4 regions of the Streptomyces fradiae ATCC 10745 genome follow, and region 2 is predicted to be linked to each of the others. Evidence: riboswitches for the same ligand, from Rfam matches in the RefSeq annotation. Region 2 holds a riboswitch; each other region holds the start of a gene.
The links. A riboswitch is a leader RNA that binds a small molecule or an ion and turns the genes downstream of it on or off. The one in region 2 is predicted to bind cyclic di-AMP.

Region 1: linked by a shared signal. The riboswitch ahead of CP974_RS23295 (M23 family metallopeptidase) and the one ahead of CP974_RS29065 (C40 family peptidase) in region 2 are both predicted to bind cyclic di-AMP.
Region 3: linked by a shared signal. The riboswitch ahead of CP974_RS14035 (M23 family metallopeptidase) and the one ahead of CP974_RS29065 (C40 family peptidase) in region 2 are both predicted to bind cyclic di-AMP.
Region 4: linked by a shared signal. The riboswitch ahead of CP974_RS26875 (M23 family metallopeptidase) and the one ahead of CP974_RS29065 (C40 family peptidase) in region 2 are both predicted to bind cyclic di-AMP.

The regions. Positions count from the first base shown of each region.
Region 1 is NZ_CP023696.1:5,229,224-5,232,701, forward strand. Features, by position in the region: gene CP974_RS23285 (M16 family metallopeptidase) at 1-198, shown strand, start outside; gene CP974_RS23290 (M16 family metallopeptidase) at 225-1,592, shown strand; cyclic di-AMP (ydaO/yuaA leader) riboswitch at 1,825-1,986, shown strand; gene CP974_RS23295 (M23 family metallopeptidase) at 2,000-2,770, shown strand; gene CP974_RS23300 (GntR family transcriptional regulator) at 3,058-3,478, shown strand, end outside.
Region 2 is NZ_CP023696.1:6,661,183-6,664,660, forward strand. Features, by position in the region: gene CP974_RS29055 (Rossmann-fold NAD(P)-binding domain-containing protein) at 1-378, shown strand, start outside; cyclic di-AMP (ydaO/yuaA leader) riboswitch at 1,013-1,178, shown strand; gene CP974_RS29065 (C40 family peptidase) at 1,182-1,661, shown strand; gene CP974_RS29070 (hypothetical protein) at 1,798-2,091, opposite strand; gene CP974_RS29075 (L-threonylcarbamoyladenylate synthase) at 2,445-3,065, shown strand; gene CP974_RS29080 (cation:proton antiporter) at 3,098-3,478, opposite strand, start outside.
Region 3 is NZ_CP023696.1:3,177,513-3,180,990, forward strand. Features, by position in the region: gene CP974_RS14030 (PrsW family intramembrane metalloprotease) at 1-336, shown strand, start outside; gene CP974_RS14035 (M23 family metallopeptidase) at 649-1,743, opposite strand; cyclic di-AMP (ydaO/yuaA leader) riboswitch at 1,756-1,890, opposite strand; tRNA gene CP974_RS14040 (tRNA-Met) at 2,256-2,329, opposite strand; gene CP974_RS29615 (hypothetical protein) at 2,492-2,665, opposite strand; gene CP974_RS14045 (PRC-barrel domain-containing protein) at 2,740-3,096, opposite strand; tRNA gene CP974_RS14050 (tRNA-Lys) at 3,345-3,417, opposite strand.
Region 4 is NZ_CP023696.1:6,143,094-6,146,571, forward strand. Features, by position in the region: gene CP974_RS26870 (tyrosine-protein phosphatase) at 1-77, opposite strand, end outside; cyclic di-AMP (ydaO/yuaA leader) riboswitch at 1,015-1,175, shown strand; gene CP974_RS26875 (M23 family metallopeptidase) at 1,178-2,125, shown strand; gene CP974_RS26880 (SGNH/GDSL hydrolase family protein) at 2,271-3,065, shown strand; gene CP974_RS26885 (MBL fold metallo-hydrolase) at 3,147-3,478, shown strand, end outside.

The DNA.
Region 1 (3,478 bases), 1.4 Mb from region 2:
GGCGACCCGCAGCTCGCCCTCACCGCCGTCCAGCGCGTGCTGGAGGTCACCGCCGACGAGGTGCGCGAGGTGGCCGCCCGGCATCTGCGCCCCGACAACCGCGGCGTGCTCGTCTACGAACCGACCAAGGGCGGCGCCGACGACCAGGCCGGCGGCGACCAGACCGACAGCGACGACGAGGAGGGGGCGGACCAGTGAGCGACGCCGCCGTGTCCCTGACCACCATGGAGTTCCACCCGCGGCCGGAGGGAGGCACGCCCCGCGTGTGGGCCTTCCCCGCCCCCGAGCGCGGCCGGCTCGGCAACGGCCTGACGGTGCTGCGCTGCCACCGTCCCGGCCAGCAGGTCGTCGCCGTCGAGATCGTCCTCGACGCCCCCCTCGACGCCGAGCCGGAGGGCCTGGACGGCGTCGCCACGATCATGGCGCGTGCCCTGTCCGAGGGCACGGACAAGCACACCGCCGAGGAGTTCGCCGCCGAGCTGGAGCGGTGCGGCGCCACCCTCGACGCGCACGCCGACCACCCCGGCGTGCGGGTCAGCCTCGAAGTGCCCGCCTCGCGGCTGCCCAAGGCGCTCGGGCTGCTCGCCGACGCGCTGCGCGCCCCGGCCTTCGCGGACGACGAGGTCGACCGCCTGGTCCGCAACCGCCTCGACGAGATCCCGCACGAGACGGCCAACCCGGCCCGCCGCGCCGCCAAGCAGCTCGCCGCCGAGCTGTTCCCGGCCGCCTCCCGCGTCTCCCGGCCCCGCCAGGGCACGGAGGAGACCGTCGCCCGGATCGACTCCGCCTCGGTACGGGCCTTCTACGAGGCCCACGTCCGCCCCGCCACGGCCACCGCGGTCGTGGTGGGCGACCTGACGGGCATCGACCTGGACGGCCTGCTCGCCGAGACGCTCGGCGTGTGGACCGGCGACGAGGCCCGCCCGGGCACGGCGTCGCCCATCACCGCCGACGACACCGGCCGCGTGGTGATCGTCGACCGGCCGGGCGCCGTGCAGACGCAGCTGCTGATCGGCCGCATCGGCCCGGACCGGCACGACAGCGTGTGGCCCGCGCAGGTCGTCGGCACCTACTGCCTGGGCGGCACGCTCACCTCCCGCCTGGACCGCGTCCTGCGCGAGGAGAAGGGCTACACGTACGGCGTCCGGGCCTTCGGCCAGGTCCTGCGGTCCCTGCCGGACGGGACGGGCGCGGCGATGCTCGCCATCAGCGGCTCCGTCGACACCCCCCACACCGGCCCCGCGCTGGACGACCTGTGGAAGGTGCTGCGCACCCTCGCGGCGGAGGGCCTGACCGACGCGGAGCGCGACGCCGCCGTGCACAACCTGGTGGGCGTGGCCCCGCTCCGGTACGAGACGGCGGCGTCCGTCGCCGACACGCTCGCCGACCAGGTCGAGCAGCACCTCCCGGACGACTTCCAGGCCCGGCTGTACCAGCGCCTGGACGCCACCGGCACGGTGGAGGCGACGGCGGCCGTCGTCAACGCCTTCCCGCCGGACCGCCTCGTCACGGTCCTCGTGGGCGACGCCGCCCGCATCAAGGATCCGGTCGAGGCGCTGGGCATCGGCGAAGTGACGGTCGTCACGGGCTGATTGACGGCCCTACGGCCACCGGGCGGCGCTCCACGCACGAAGCGGAACCCCGACATCCTCCGGATGTCGGGGTTCCGCTTTCATGTGGACGTATGTCCGTTTTGCTGAGGAGTCGTGTCGTCTGTTCTGTGGCGTGCGCTACAAAAAACCGTGTCCGTTTGGTGATTGAAAGATCAGCCGCTTAGCGTCTTATCCGCTGTCCGCCCCGCTGTACCGCCGCACCCGCGGCACCGGGCAGCGATCGCCGAATCCCCGTCAGGCGCGAGCCTGGGGAGCCGGGGACCCATGTCCCCTGGGGTGAATCGGACGCCTTCGCACCGCGCGGAGGGGCCCGTAGGAGACCTTCCTGCTCCGAACCCGTCAGCTAACCCGGTAGGCGAGAGGGAAGGAAAGGACACGTCCTCTTCATGGCGTTCACCCGTTCCACCGGGAAGCACCGTGCCCCGAGCCGTATGAGCCGCAGGAGCGCCCACGCCGCCGGCGCCGCCGCTCTCGCCACCTCCGGCGTCATCGGCACCCTCACCTCCCCGGCGTTCGCCGCGGACGCCGAGCGCGCCTCCTTCGAGGACGCCGGCGTGAAGCAGGCCATCGCCGGCTACGACCTGGCCGACCAGGTCGAGGACCAGGCCGCCGCCCAGGAGCTGGCCGCCGAGGTCGCCGAACGCCAGGCCATGGCCGAGATGGCCGCCGAGCGCCAGGCCGAGGCCCGTCTGGAGGCCGCCCGCGAGGCCGAGGAGCGCGCCTCCCGCGAGGCCGAGCGCAAGCGCCTCGACTCCTTCCAGTCGCCGGTGGCGGGCTCGTACGTCTCCACGTCCTACCGGTCGGGCGGCTCGCTGTGGTCCTCCGGCAGCCACTCGGGCGTCGACTTCCACGCCCCGTACGGCTCCTCCGTCGTCTCCGTGGGCCGCGGCACCGTCGTCGAGGCCGGCTGGGGCGGCGCGTACGGCAACAACGTGGTGATCCGGATGCACGACGGCACGTACACGCAGTACGGCCACCTCGCCTCGATCGGCGTCTCGGTCGGCCAGGAGGTCATGCCGGGCCAGCAGATCGGCGTCTCCGGCTCGACCGGCAACTCCACGGGCCCGCACCTCCACTTCGAGGCGCGCACCACCGCGGAGTACGGCTCCGACATCGACCCCGTCTCCTACCTCCGGGCGCGCGGCGTCAACGTCTGACCCGTCCCGTCCCGCTCCGCGAAGGCCCCGGCTCCCCGACCGAGCCGGGGCCTTCGCCGTGCCCGCGGCGCCGGCACCCCCGGCGCTCCGCGCCGGCCTCCGGGGCCGGTCGTCCGTCGCGAACCGGTCGGCCGAAAAGCATCATGAATTCCGGCCCGCTATCGGCAGAAACCCGTCACTGCAATAGAGTCACGGGAAACGGCGCCGGACAATTCGGCGACGCGGCGGAACAGCGCTTGCGGAACGGCGCGAGCGGGACTGTGGGCGGAGTGAATCGGAGGTTCGGTATGCGCGTACCCGCGCAGTCGGTGTGCACGGCGATCCGGGCGGACATCGTCTCCGGGGTGCTGGCGCGCGGCAGCCGCCTCACCGAGGAGCACCTGGCCCGCCGCTACGGGGTCTCCCGCGTCCCGGTCCGCGAGGCGCTGCGCACCCTGGAGTCGGAGGGCTTCGTCGTCTCGCGCCGCCACGTCGGCGCCTGCGTCGCCGAGCCGACCGAGCGGGACGCCGCCGATCTGCTGGAGATGCGGGCCCTGCTGGAGCCGCTGGGAGCCGCCCGCGCCGCGCAGCGCCGTACCGAGGCCCACCTCAAGGTGCTGCGCGGCCTCGTACGGCTCGGGCAGCAGCGGGCCCGCGGAGGCGGGGGCGAGGACCTGCGGTCCCTGGGCGAGTGGTTCCACGAGACGCTCGCCCAGGCTTCCGCCAGCC
Region 2 (3,478 bases):
GCCGGCACCACCGGCACGTACGACGCGGTCGGCCCGGTCGTCCCGTTCCGGGAGTGGCTCGCCCTGTCCCGCGCCGCCGCCGGGCACACCGGCCCGCTCGTCGCGGCCGACTCGGCCTGGCTCCTCGGCAACGGCGTCGGCGAGTACATGGGACCCGAGTCGCTTCCCCTGTGGCTGGTCGACCCGGCCTGGCGGGGCTGGTCCGCCCGCGACGGCTCCGCGGCGCGCGCGGCGGGACTGCGCCACCGCCCCCCGGCGCGGCTGCTGGCCGACGTCCTGCGCTGGGAGCGCGAGCAGGGTCTGGACCGGCCGCGCCGCGCCGGCCTCGGGGCGCGGCGCGAGGCCGAGCTGCTCGCCGCCCTCGCCGCCCGGCCCTGACGGGGGGTCCGGCGCCGGGCGGTCAGCCCCGCCACGGGTCCGCGGCGGCACCTCCGGGCCGCCCTCCGCCGACCCAACCGGCCCAGCCGTACCGGCCGTACCGGACGCACGCCGTCGACCGGCCGGGCAGCTCGGCACCGCGCCCGCAGCCGGCCCGCCGGCTCGTCGCGGCCGTACGCGGCGTGCGGCGGCTGCGCCCGGTTCCCGGTGCCCGCCCGGCGCGCCGCGGGGCGGGTGCCGGGACCGTCCCGGCGACGGCGACGGCGTCCGCGCCCCACCCGGCCCGGGTGGGCGCCGAACCGGTTCGGCGAGCCCCGGTCTCGCGTGCGGGGGACCGGTCGGCGGGTCCGGCCCCACGGCGGCGGCGGGCCGCCCGGCGCCCGTGCCGGGCCGGCCGGCGCCCACGTCGAGCCGGCCGCGGCGAACCGCCCCGGGACGCCCGCCGCACACCTCGCGGACGCGCCACCGCAACCCGCCGGCCACACGCGACACGCGGAATCGGCCAACGGTGAGGAGTCTCACAAAATGCCGATTCCGTTCGAAGATCCCTCCCCTCATGGGTCAAGATCCCTGACGACGACAAGCCCTCGCCGCCGTGGCGGGGCGGTCCGGGTGGACGCCGAGTCCTGCCGCCGTCCGGATCTGGTCGACACGAGGTAATCGGCAGGAGTGGAGGACCCAGCAGTACCGGGACGTGCGCACCACGGCCGTCCCTTGGGGTGAAGCCGCGTCAGCGGCCGGGCAACTTCGCCTGCCCGAACCCGACAGGTCATCCTTCGCAGGCGGATGACGAAGGGTTGCGCATGACCGCGCAGAATCACGTCCAGTCCGTGCTGTCCCGGACCGGTGCCGTCTCGGCCCTGACCATCGCCGCCCTCGCGGGCTCCCTGGTCGCGCCGGGCGCCGCCCCCGAGGCACAGGCCGCGGGCCCCGCCCACGCGACGAAGGCCCTCAACGTGGCCGCGTCGAAGAAGGGCTCCCCGTACAAGTACGGGGCGGTGGGCCCCAACCGGTTCGACTGCTCGGGCCTGACGCTGTACGCGTACAAGAAGGCCGGGAAGAACCTGCCGCGCACCGCGCAGCAGCAGTACAACAAGACCCGCCACATCTCGGCGTCCACCGCCCAGAAGGGCGACCTGGTCTTCTTCCACTCCGGCGGCCGCGTCTACCACGTGGGCGTCTACGCGGGGAACAACCGCGTCTGGCACGCCCCGAAGGCCGGGTCGGTGGTGAAGCTGGAGCGGATCTGGACCAAGAAGGTCCTGTACGGCCGGGTGCGCTGACCCGCACCCCCGGTCCCTCCGGGACGCTTCCGCCCCGGACGCGCCGGGCCGTCGGTGCCGGTGCCCGCTGGGCGCCGGCACCCGGACGCACCGGTGCCCCGGACCTCCCAGGTCCGGGGCACCGGCGTACACCGGCTCAGATGCCGGGCACCAGCCCCAGCACGGGTGCCACCGGGGCCACCACCTGCCGCAGCTGGCCGAGCTGCTGCACGCCGCTCAGCCCGCCGAACTGCTCGGTCACCCGGGGCACCTGGGAGCGGTACTCCTCGTCGACGCCGCTCGTGGCGAGGTCGTCCACCTGGCTGAGGAGGGAGGGGCCCTGCGCGCCGGGACCGACCGGCAGGACGGACGCGTTCGCGGCGGGCGCGGCGAGAGCGGAGGCCCCGGCGGCGAAGGCGAGGGCGGCGAGCACACGGTGAGTCTTGGTCATACCGCTACCAACGCCGCACCCGCGCACAGGTCACGCCCCGGCTCCCGCGATCGGCCCCACGGGCCCCGCCGGCTGCGAGGACCAGCGCCTCGGGCCCACACCAGCCCCATAAGCCCACCCCAGCCGCACAGGCTCGCACCAGCCCCACAGGCCACACCAGCCCCGTGGGGCCCGCGGCACGCGCACGGGCCCCGCGGCACGCCCCCGAAGAACCCCACCGGTCACACGGACCGCACCGGTCGGCGGACCCCGCGGGCGGCACGCGCCCCCCCCCCGGCGCCCGGGCAGCGCGGTCCGGGCTCCGACGGCCGGGCCCGGCCGCCGCCCGCCCCGCACGGCGTTAGGCTCGTCGGATGGCGAAGTACTTCGATGTGCACCCCGACGACCCGCAGCGCCGCACCATCGGCACTCTTGCCGAGATGATCCGCAACGGCGCCCTCGTCGCGTACCCCACGGACTCCTGCTACGCGCTGGGCTGCAGACTGGGCAACCGGGAGGGCCTGGAGCGGATCCGGGCCATCCGGCGGCTCGACGACCGCCACCACTTCACGCTCGTCTGCCGGGACTTCGCCCAGCTCGGCCAGTTCGTGCAGATCGACAACGACGTCTTCCGGACGCTGAAGGCCGCGACGCCCGGCCGCTACACCTTCATCCTCCCCGCGACGAAGGAGGTGCCGCGCCAGCTCCAGCACCCGAAGAAGAAGACGGTCGGCGTCCGCATCCCCGACCACACCGTCACCCAGGCCCTCGTCGCCGAACTCGGCGAGCCGCTCGTCTCCAGCACCCTGCTGCTGCCGGACGAGGAGGAGCCGCTGACGCAGGGCTGGGAGATCAAGGACCGGCTCGACCACGTCCTCGACGCGGTCCTCGACTCGGGCGAGTGCGGCACGTCCCCGACGACGGTCGTCGACTTCTCCGGCGGAGCCCCGGAGATCGTCCGCCGCGGCGCGGGAGACCCGTCCCGCTTCGAGTAGCCGCCGCCCGCCGGGTCGGACGCGCGGGGGCGTCAGATCCGCTCGTGCGCGACCTCGTCGTCCCCCGGCCGGCCGCCGCCGCGCCTGCGCCGCGCCCTGACCACCCGCATGCGGTCGAGACGCGAGATGACGGGCGCGGCACTCACCCCGTGCACCAGGACGGACGCGACGACGGTGAACGCCACGACGGCCCACAGCTCTTCGGCCGGCACGTGGAACCCCTCCGAGCCGAGGGCGTACGCCAGGTAGAACAGCGAACCGACGCCGCGGATGCCGAAGAACGCGGTCACCACCCGCTCCCGGGGGCCGGCGACCGTACCGAGCTGCGCCACCCACCCCGTCAGCGGGCGCACGGCCAGAAGCAGCAGCAGCCCGACGGCGGCGCCCCGCCAGGACAACGCGGCCAGACCGCC
Region 3 (3,478 bases), 3.5 Mb from region 2:
GGCTGGCTGACGGCCGACGAACCGTCGGCGCTGTCGTCCATGCGGGCGCGGAGCCTGGCGCGGTCGTACGCCGCGCGGACGCACGGCCCGGCCGCGGCGCGGTCGGTGGGCGAGTACGAGGCGTTCGCCACGTCCCTGGCGTTCCTGCGGCACCGGGCGCGGCGGGGGGTGACGGATCTGTCGTTCACGGCCCGCGAGCAGGAGCTGCTGCACCACCTGTGGCAGCGCAAGGCGGTGGCCGCGCCGGCTCTGACGTACGCCGCGCGGGCGACGGGGCGCGTCCGTACGCCGCCGCCCCACCGCGACTACGCGGGCTACAACCCGTACCGCCACTGAGGCGCGGCGGGCGGAGGCCGGGAACCGCCCGCGGGCTCGGGCCGGGCCCGCGCACAGGGCGGCCTGAGCCGCCGGGGGCGGAAAGGCCGGCAGCCCTGGCGTCGGGGGGTGTGCCGCCAGGGCTGCCGGGGTACTCGGGGTGCGCGGAGCGAACAGGCCGGACCTCGCGGAGCGGGCCGCGAGCCACGAGCCACGAGCCACGAGCCACGAGGATCAGACCATGCGGATCAGATCATGCGGGTCGGGACACGCGCCCCGGAGGGCGGCGGTCGGGAGCGCCGTCGTCACGCCGAGGCGGCCGGATCGTGGCCGTCAGACGGTGAGGCCCTTGCCGCGCAGCCAGGCCAGCGGGTCGACACCGGCGCCGGAGGCGGTGTGGACCTCCAGGTGAAGGTGCGGGCCCGTGACGTTGCCGGTGGCGCCGACGCGGCCGATCGTGTCGCCCGTGCCGACCTTCTGACCGGCGCTGACGGTCATGGAGGACAGGTGGCAGTACCAGACCTCGGTCCCGTCCGAGAGCTCGAGCACGATGCGGTACCCGTACGCGCCGGAGTACCCGGCCGACTTGATCGTGCCGCTGTGGACCGCGTTCACCGGGGTGCCCGTGGGCGCGGCGAGGTCCAGGCCCGTGTGGTAGCCGGAGGACCACATGGAGCCGGACTGGCCGTACGTCGAGGTGATCGTGTACGAGGAGGTCGGCAGGGCGTAGCTGGCGGCGAGCTTCGCCAGGCGCTCCTTCTCGGCCTCGGCCGCCTTGGCGGCGGCTTCCGCCTCGGCCCGCTGGCGCTCCGCCTCGGCGGCCTTCGCGGCGGCCTCGGCGCTGGCCTGCTGGGCCGCGGCCTCCTGGGCGGCCTTCTCGGCGGCAGCCTTCTCCGCGGCGGCCTGCGCCTCGGCCTCGGCGGACGCCTGCTGCAGCTCGGCCTGCTGGAGGATGCGCGCGCGCAGCGCCTCACCGGCGGCGGCCGCCGCGCCCCGCGCCTCGGCGGGGGCCTGCTCGGCGGAGAGGGTCAGCGCGGCCAGGTTGGCGGGGGCGGCCTCGGCCGGCGCGTCCGGCTCGTCCGCGTCGTCGGCGAGGAGCGCGCCGACGCCGGGCAGCGAGGAGGCGTCCGGGAGGTTGACGTCCGGGAGGGATATCGCCACGCGCGGCTTGTCCTGCGCGGTGGCCATGCCGCCCGCGCCGACGGCGGCGATGACGCCGACCCCGAGGACGGTGGAGCTGCGGGCGAGGCCGCCGCGCTGCTTGGCGACGCGGTGCCGGCCCCGGACGGGGCGGACGGTGTCCTCGGTGGGGTTCCACGCGACGCCCGCCGGGGGCGCGCCCGCGTCCGGGACGCCGGGGGCGGTGGTGTGGCCGGTCGGGTCGTACGAGCCGAAGGGGACTTCGGGGGCAGGCCTGTTGGACGCCACGGGGGCGTACTCCTTTCCTTCCTTCTCCGCCTACCGGGTTAGCTGACGGGTTCGGAGCAGGAAGGTCTCCTACGGGCCGTTCAGAGCCCGATTCACCCCAAGTGTGTGGTTCCCCGGTTCCCTTGCGGGATTCGGCGCATGCGCACGGTGCCGCCTCTTGCGACGACTGGTACGACCGCGCTGCGTTATCGAACGTTAATAGAAGCGGGGCCCCGATTCCAAGCTGTCGCCGTGGATGCCTCGCACGGCTCACGCCGAACCAAGGCCCCATACAAGGACATTGCACGGCGAACTGACCGCCAATCAGGCCGGCGGAGGCCCGCAGTCCCATAATCGAGTTTCTGACTGTCTGTCAACTGCTCTCGCTGTGCGCTCCGCGGGTCACGCTGCGTACGGGCGCCCTCGCCGCCGCCGTGCGGGCCGGCTCCAGCAGGACGGGCCGACGGATCGACGGACCGATACGCGGGAACGCCGAAGGCCCGGTGCTTTGCGCACCGGGCCTTCGGTTTCAGTAGCGGGGACAGGATTTGAACCTGCGACCTCTGGGTTATGAGCCCAGCGAGCTACCGAGCTGCTCCACCCCGCGTCGGTGAACACAACCTTACGCCATCCCGGAGGGTCTCTCGACCACTTTCCCGGCCCGCCCGCCGCAAGCCGCCGCAAGACCGCCCACGGCGCGGCACGGGCCGCCCCGAAGGAGCCTGGGCGGGGCCGTTCAGCGGGGCCGTCGGCGCGCGTCCCCGCCCGCCTACCGCACCGCCCCCCTGCGGGTGCGCCGCCGGGCCAGCCAGGAGCCGAGGAACACCAGGGCGGCCACGAAGACGGCCACCCCGATGAACAGCAGGTACAGCAGACCCTCCACCACGACGCCGACGATGCCCAGCACGACGGCCACGAGAACCAGGAACAGGAAGAACGCCATGCTGTGACTCCTCCGTACGACGGGACGGGGGCGGGGGCGGGGCGAGGGCCCGGCTTCGGCCGCGCCGCGCGGTGTCAGCGGCGGGCGAGCCGCCGTTCGCCGGCGGCACCGGGCTGGTAGGCGATGCCGTAGTGGTGGAAGACGACCGACTCGTCCTCGGCGGCCAGCACGTCGTCGAGGCCGATCGAGGGCGCCTTGCGGACCGTCCCCTTGTCGTACGTGACCTTGACGTACCCCGGCCCGACCGTCGCGTCGTCGAGCGGGACGAACACCAGGCGCTGGCGCGTGGGCAGCCCCGTGCGGACGGTGGCCATGGCGGGCTCGTCCGTGGCGGTGTGGACGTAGACCGCCTCCAGGACACCGATCTTGTGCCCCGCGGGGTCCACGACGTCCTGGTTCCGCCACTCTCGGATGTCTGCTGGATGGATCATGCGGTCTGCTCCCTCGTCGGGCCGTGCGGTGGGCCGCGCCACGGGCCGGGCCGCGCCACGGAACGCCGACGGCGCGACGACGTGCCCGCCCGGCTGTGCTCCCAGCCTGCCCCGCCGCTCCCGTCCCCGCCACACGAGCGGCCCCGCCCCGGCCCGGGGATCGGGGTCCGGACACGACTGTGCCCCGGCCGCGCAGGCGGCCGGGGCACGGGATCCGTCGCGGAACCGCGGACGGTTCGACGTGGCGGTAGGCCCTGTGGGACTCGAACCCACAACCAACGGATTAAAAGTCCGCTGCTCTGCCAATTGAGCTAAGGGCCCTCGACGGGTCATCCCCGAGCATAGCCCGCCGGGCAGCGTGAGCCGATCGGGTATCGGCACA
Region 4 (3,478 bases), 520 kb from region 2:
CCCACGTCCCGGAAGTTCCGGACGCCGGACAGCTCCGGCTCGGCGGTCGACGGCATGGGCGGCAGCTGCTGCGTCACGGGTGCTCCTCCGCGTCCGGCGCCGGCGACGTCCGCCGACGGGGTGGCGGTCCGACGATACGACATGGCTCCCCCGTCCACCCCCTCCCCGACCCCTCCGGCCCCCCTCCTGGACCCATCCGCCCCCTCCGGGCCCATCCGCCTCTTCCGGGCCCATCCCCGCCCCCCGCCGTCACGCCCGCCCGCCACCGGCCCCGGCGCGGCCCGCTCCGCCCTCCCGGACCGCGCCCCGGCCACCCGCAAGCCCGGCGGCCCGCTCCCCCGAGCAGCCGGACCCCGGGCGTCCCGGTCGACCCCGTGGAAACGCGTCCGGACCCGGGGCTCGCCGCGCCACCGCGCACCCGCCCGTGCAGCGACCGCCCGGGGCGCCGTGACACCCGGCCCGCCCGTGCCCCTGTGGCACCCGCCCCGCCCCGCCCCGCCCTCCCTCCGCCCGCGGCCTCGGTCGCTGTGTCCCGTGCGGCTCCCGTCCGCGCCACCGGGCCCCACGGGAATGAGGGGAAGGATCCAGGACGCCGACCCCATCGCGTCTCACCAGCCCCGTGCCCCTTCTGTCCCGTTCCAGCCGTCTTCGCGGCAGGGACCGGAGGCGGAGGGGGCGTTGTTCTGCGCCAGTTGAGGTCCCATGGGGTACTAGATGCGCTTCTGGTGCTTCTGTCCGTATTGAGTGTCTACGTCATAACCCGCCCTGGAAACAAGGGAGATGACCCGCGCGCGTGAGCAGCGTCATAACGGTGACGGAACGTGGCCGGCCGCGGCGCCGAAAAACCCTGCCGGGCAAGCGAATTCATGATCCGTAATCCACGGACAGTGACCGCCGCTCTCCGGCCGATTCCCCTCCGTGAAAGCGTCGGCGCAACCTTCCGCTTGTTCCCGTCGTCCCCACTCGTTTACGGTCCCGTTTCAGCCGGGCGGATCGCCGAATCCTGCCGCCGCCCCGGAATTCGCACCCATCCACGTGTGGCAGGAGCGGGGGAACCAGGTAGTTCGCCGTACGGGAATTCCCGCACGGCTCGGGGTGAAGTCGCGCCAACACGCGGCCGGGCATCTCCAGTCCGAACCCGACAGCTCACCTCGCAGGCGCCGGAGAGGAATTCGCCATGCCCGCCAAGGGTAAGCACCGCCGCATCAAGTCCAGCCCGATCACCCGCGGTTTCGTCGCCGCCGGCACGGGCGGCGCCACCATCGCCCTCCCGTTCCTCGGTGCGACCGGCGCGCAGGCCGCCGCCCCCGCCGCCGCCCCGGCCGCCGCCCCCGCGCAGACGGCCGCCGTCGCGACCGTCGCCGAGGCCGGCAAGCCCGCCCCGCGCGTCTACACCGTCGTCGCCGGCGACTACCTGGCGAAAATCGCCCACAACAAGAACGTCAAGGGCGGCTGGAAGAAGCTGTACGCCGACAACCGCGAGGCCATCGGTGACGACCCGTCGCTCATCCACCCGGGCCTGAAGCTCACGCTCGGCGCCAAGGGCGAGGGCCGGAGCAGCGCCCAGTCCGCCCCGCGCACCGCCGACTCCGATGAGGCGCGCGCCTCCCGCTCCGCCGAGACCCCGGCCCGTACCGCGGTCAAGCCCGAGCCCAAGCCCGAGACCCCGGCCCCCGCCCCCGCCGAGAAGGCCGAGGAGCAGGCGCCCGCGCAGAGCGGCTCCGGCTTCACCGCCCCGGTCTCCGCCGGCGTCACCACGCCGTACCGCGCCTCCGGCGCCATGTGGTCCTCCGGCTACCACACCGGCGTCGACTTCGCCGCCTCCTCCGGCACCTCCGTGAAGGCGATCGGCGCGGGCACCGTCGTGTCCGCCGGCTGGAGCGGCGCCTACGGCAACGAGGTCGTCATCAAGCACGCCGACGGCAACTACTCGCAGTACGCCCACCTCTCCTCCCTCTCCGTCTCCGCGGGCCAGTCGGTCGGCGGCGGCCAGCAGATCGGGCTGTCCGGCTCCACCGGCAACTCCTCCGGCCCGCACCTGCACTTCGAGGTCCGCACGGGCCCCGGCTACGGCTCCGACATCGACCCGGTGGCCTACCTCCGCAGCCACGGCGTCAGCATCTGACGCACCCCGCGCGAGCCGTCGCGTCACGCCGCTGCCCGGCACCCTCCCACGGGTGCCGGGCAGCGGCGCGGTGGTGGAAATCACGCCCAGTCAACCCCTCCCTACGGTCGCGTAGGTCACATCCCGCGGAGGATGATGTCTCGCCGTGGCAGACGATTCGACGATGGGGGAGAACGACATGATCGGGTCGTACACGGCGATCGGGGACAGCTTCACCGAGGGCGTCGGGGACCCGGGCCCGGACGGGCGGTTCGTCGGCTGGGCCGACCGCCTCGCGGTCCTGCTCGCCGACCGGCTCCCGGACGACCGGGACTTCCGGTACGCGAACCTCGCGGTACGCGGCAGGCTCCTCGACCAGATCGTCGCCGAGCAGGTGCCCCGCGCCAAGGAGCTCGCACCCGACCTGGTGACCTTCTGCGCGGGCGGCAACGACATCATCCGGCCCGGCAGCGACCCCGACGACGTGGCCGAGCGGTTCGAGCGCGCGGTCGCGGAGCTGAAGGCCGCCATCGGCACGGTCGTGGTGACCACCGGCTTCGACACGCGCGGCGTCCCGGTCCTGCGCCGGCTGCGCGGCAAGATCGCCACGTACAACGGGCACGTCCGCGCCATCGCCGACCGGTACGGCTGCCCCGTGCTCGACCTGTGGTCGCTGCGCACCGTCCAGGACCGCCGCGCCTGGGACGCCGACCGCCTCCACCTGTCGCCGGAGGGCCACACGCGGGTCGCGCTGCGGGCCGCCCAGGTCCTCGGCCTCGACGTGCCGGCCGACCCCGACCAGCCGTGGCCGCCGCTCCCGCCGCGCGGCACCCTGGAGGTGCGGCGCGACGACGTCCAGTGGGCCCGCGAGTACCTGGTGCCGTGGATCGGCCGCCGGCTGCGCGGCGAGAGCTCCGGCGACCGGGTCTCGGCCAAGCGCCCCGACCTCCTGCCCCTGTAGCGCGCGGGGCCGTGCCGGGCGCCGGGTCGCTGTCGTACCCGGCGCCCATAATGGGAGGCACCCGATTCCTCTGGAGGTGCCGTGAGCGGTGTCGATCCCCTCGGCCGGCTGCGCGCCCGCGTCCGCTCGCTGCGTCCGGCCGCCTTCGGCGCGGACGCCACCGGCGAGCGGCTGGCGCGCGTCCGCCGCTCGCCGAACTTCGCCGACGGCTCCTTCCGCAATCCCGGAGCCACCCGGCACCGGCCCTCCGGGTCCGCCGTCGAGTTCGCGAAGACGTACTTCCGCAAGGAGGAGCGCCTGCGCCGCGCCCCCGCCCGGCCGGTGCCCCTCCACCCGGACACCACCGCCGACCTGGCCCGGCCGCCCGCCTCCGGACTGCGCCTGACCTGGGCGGGGCACTCCAGCGTGCTCGC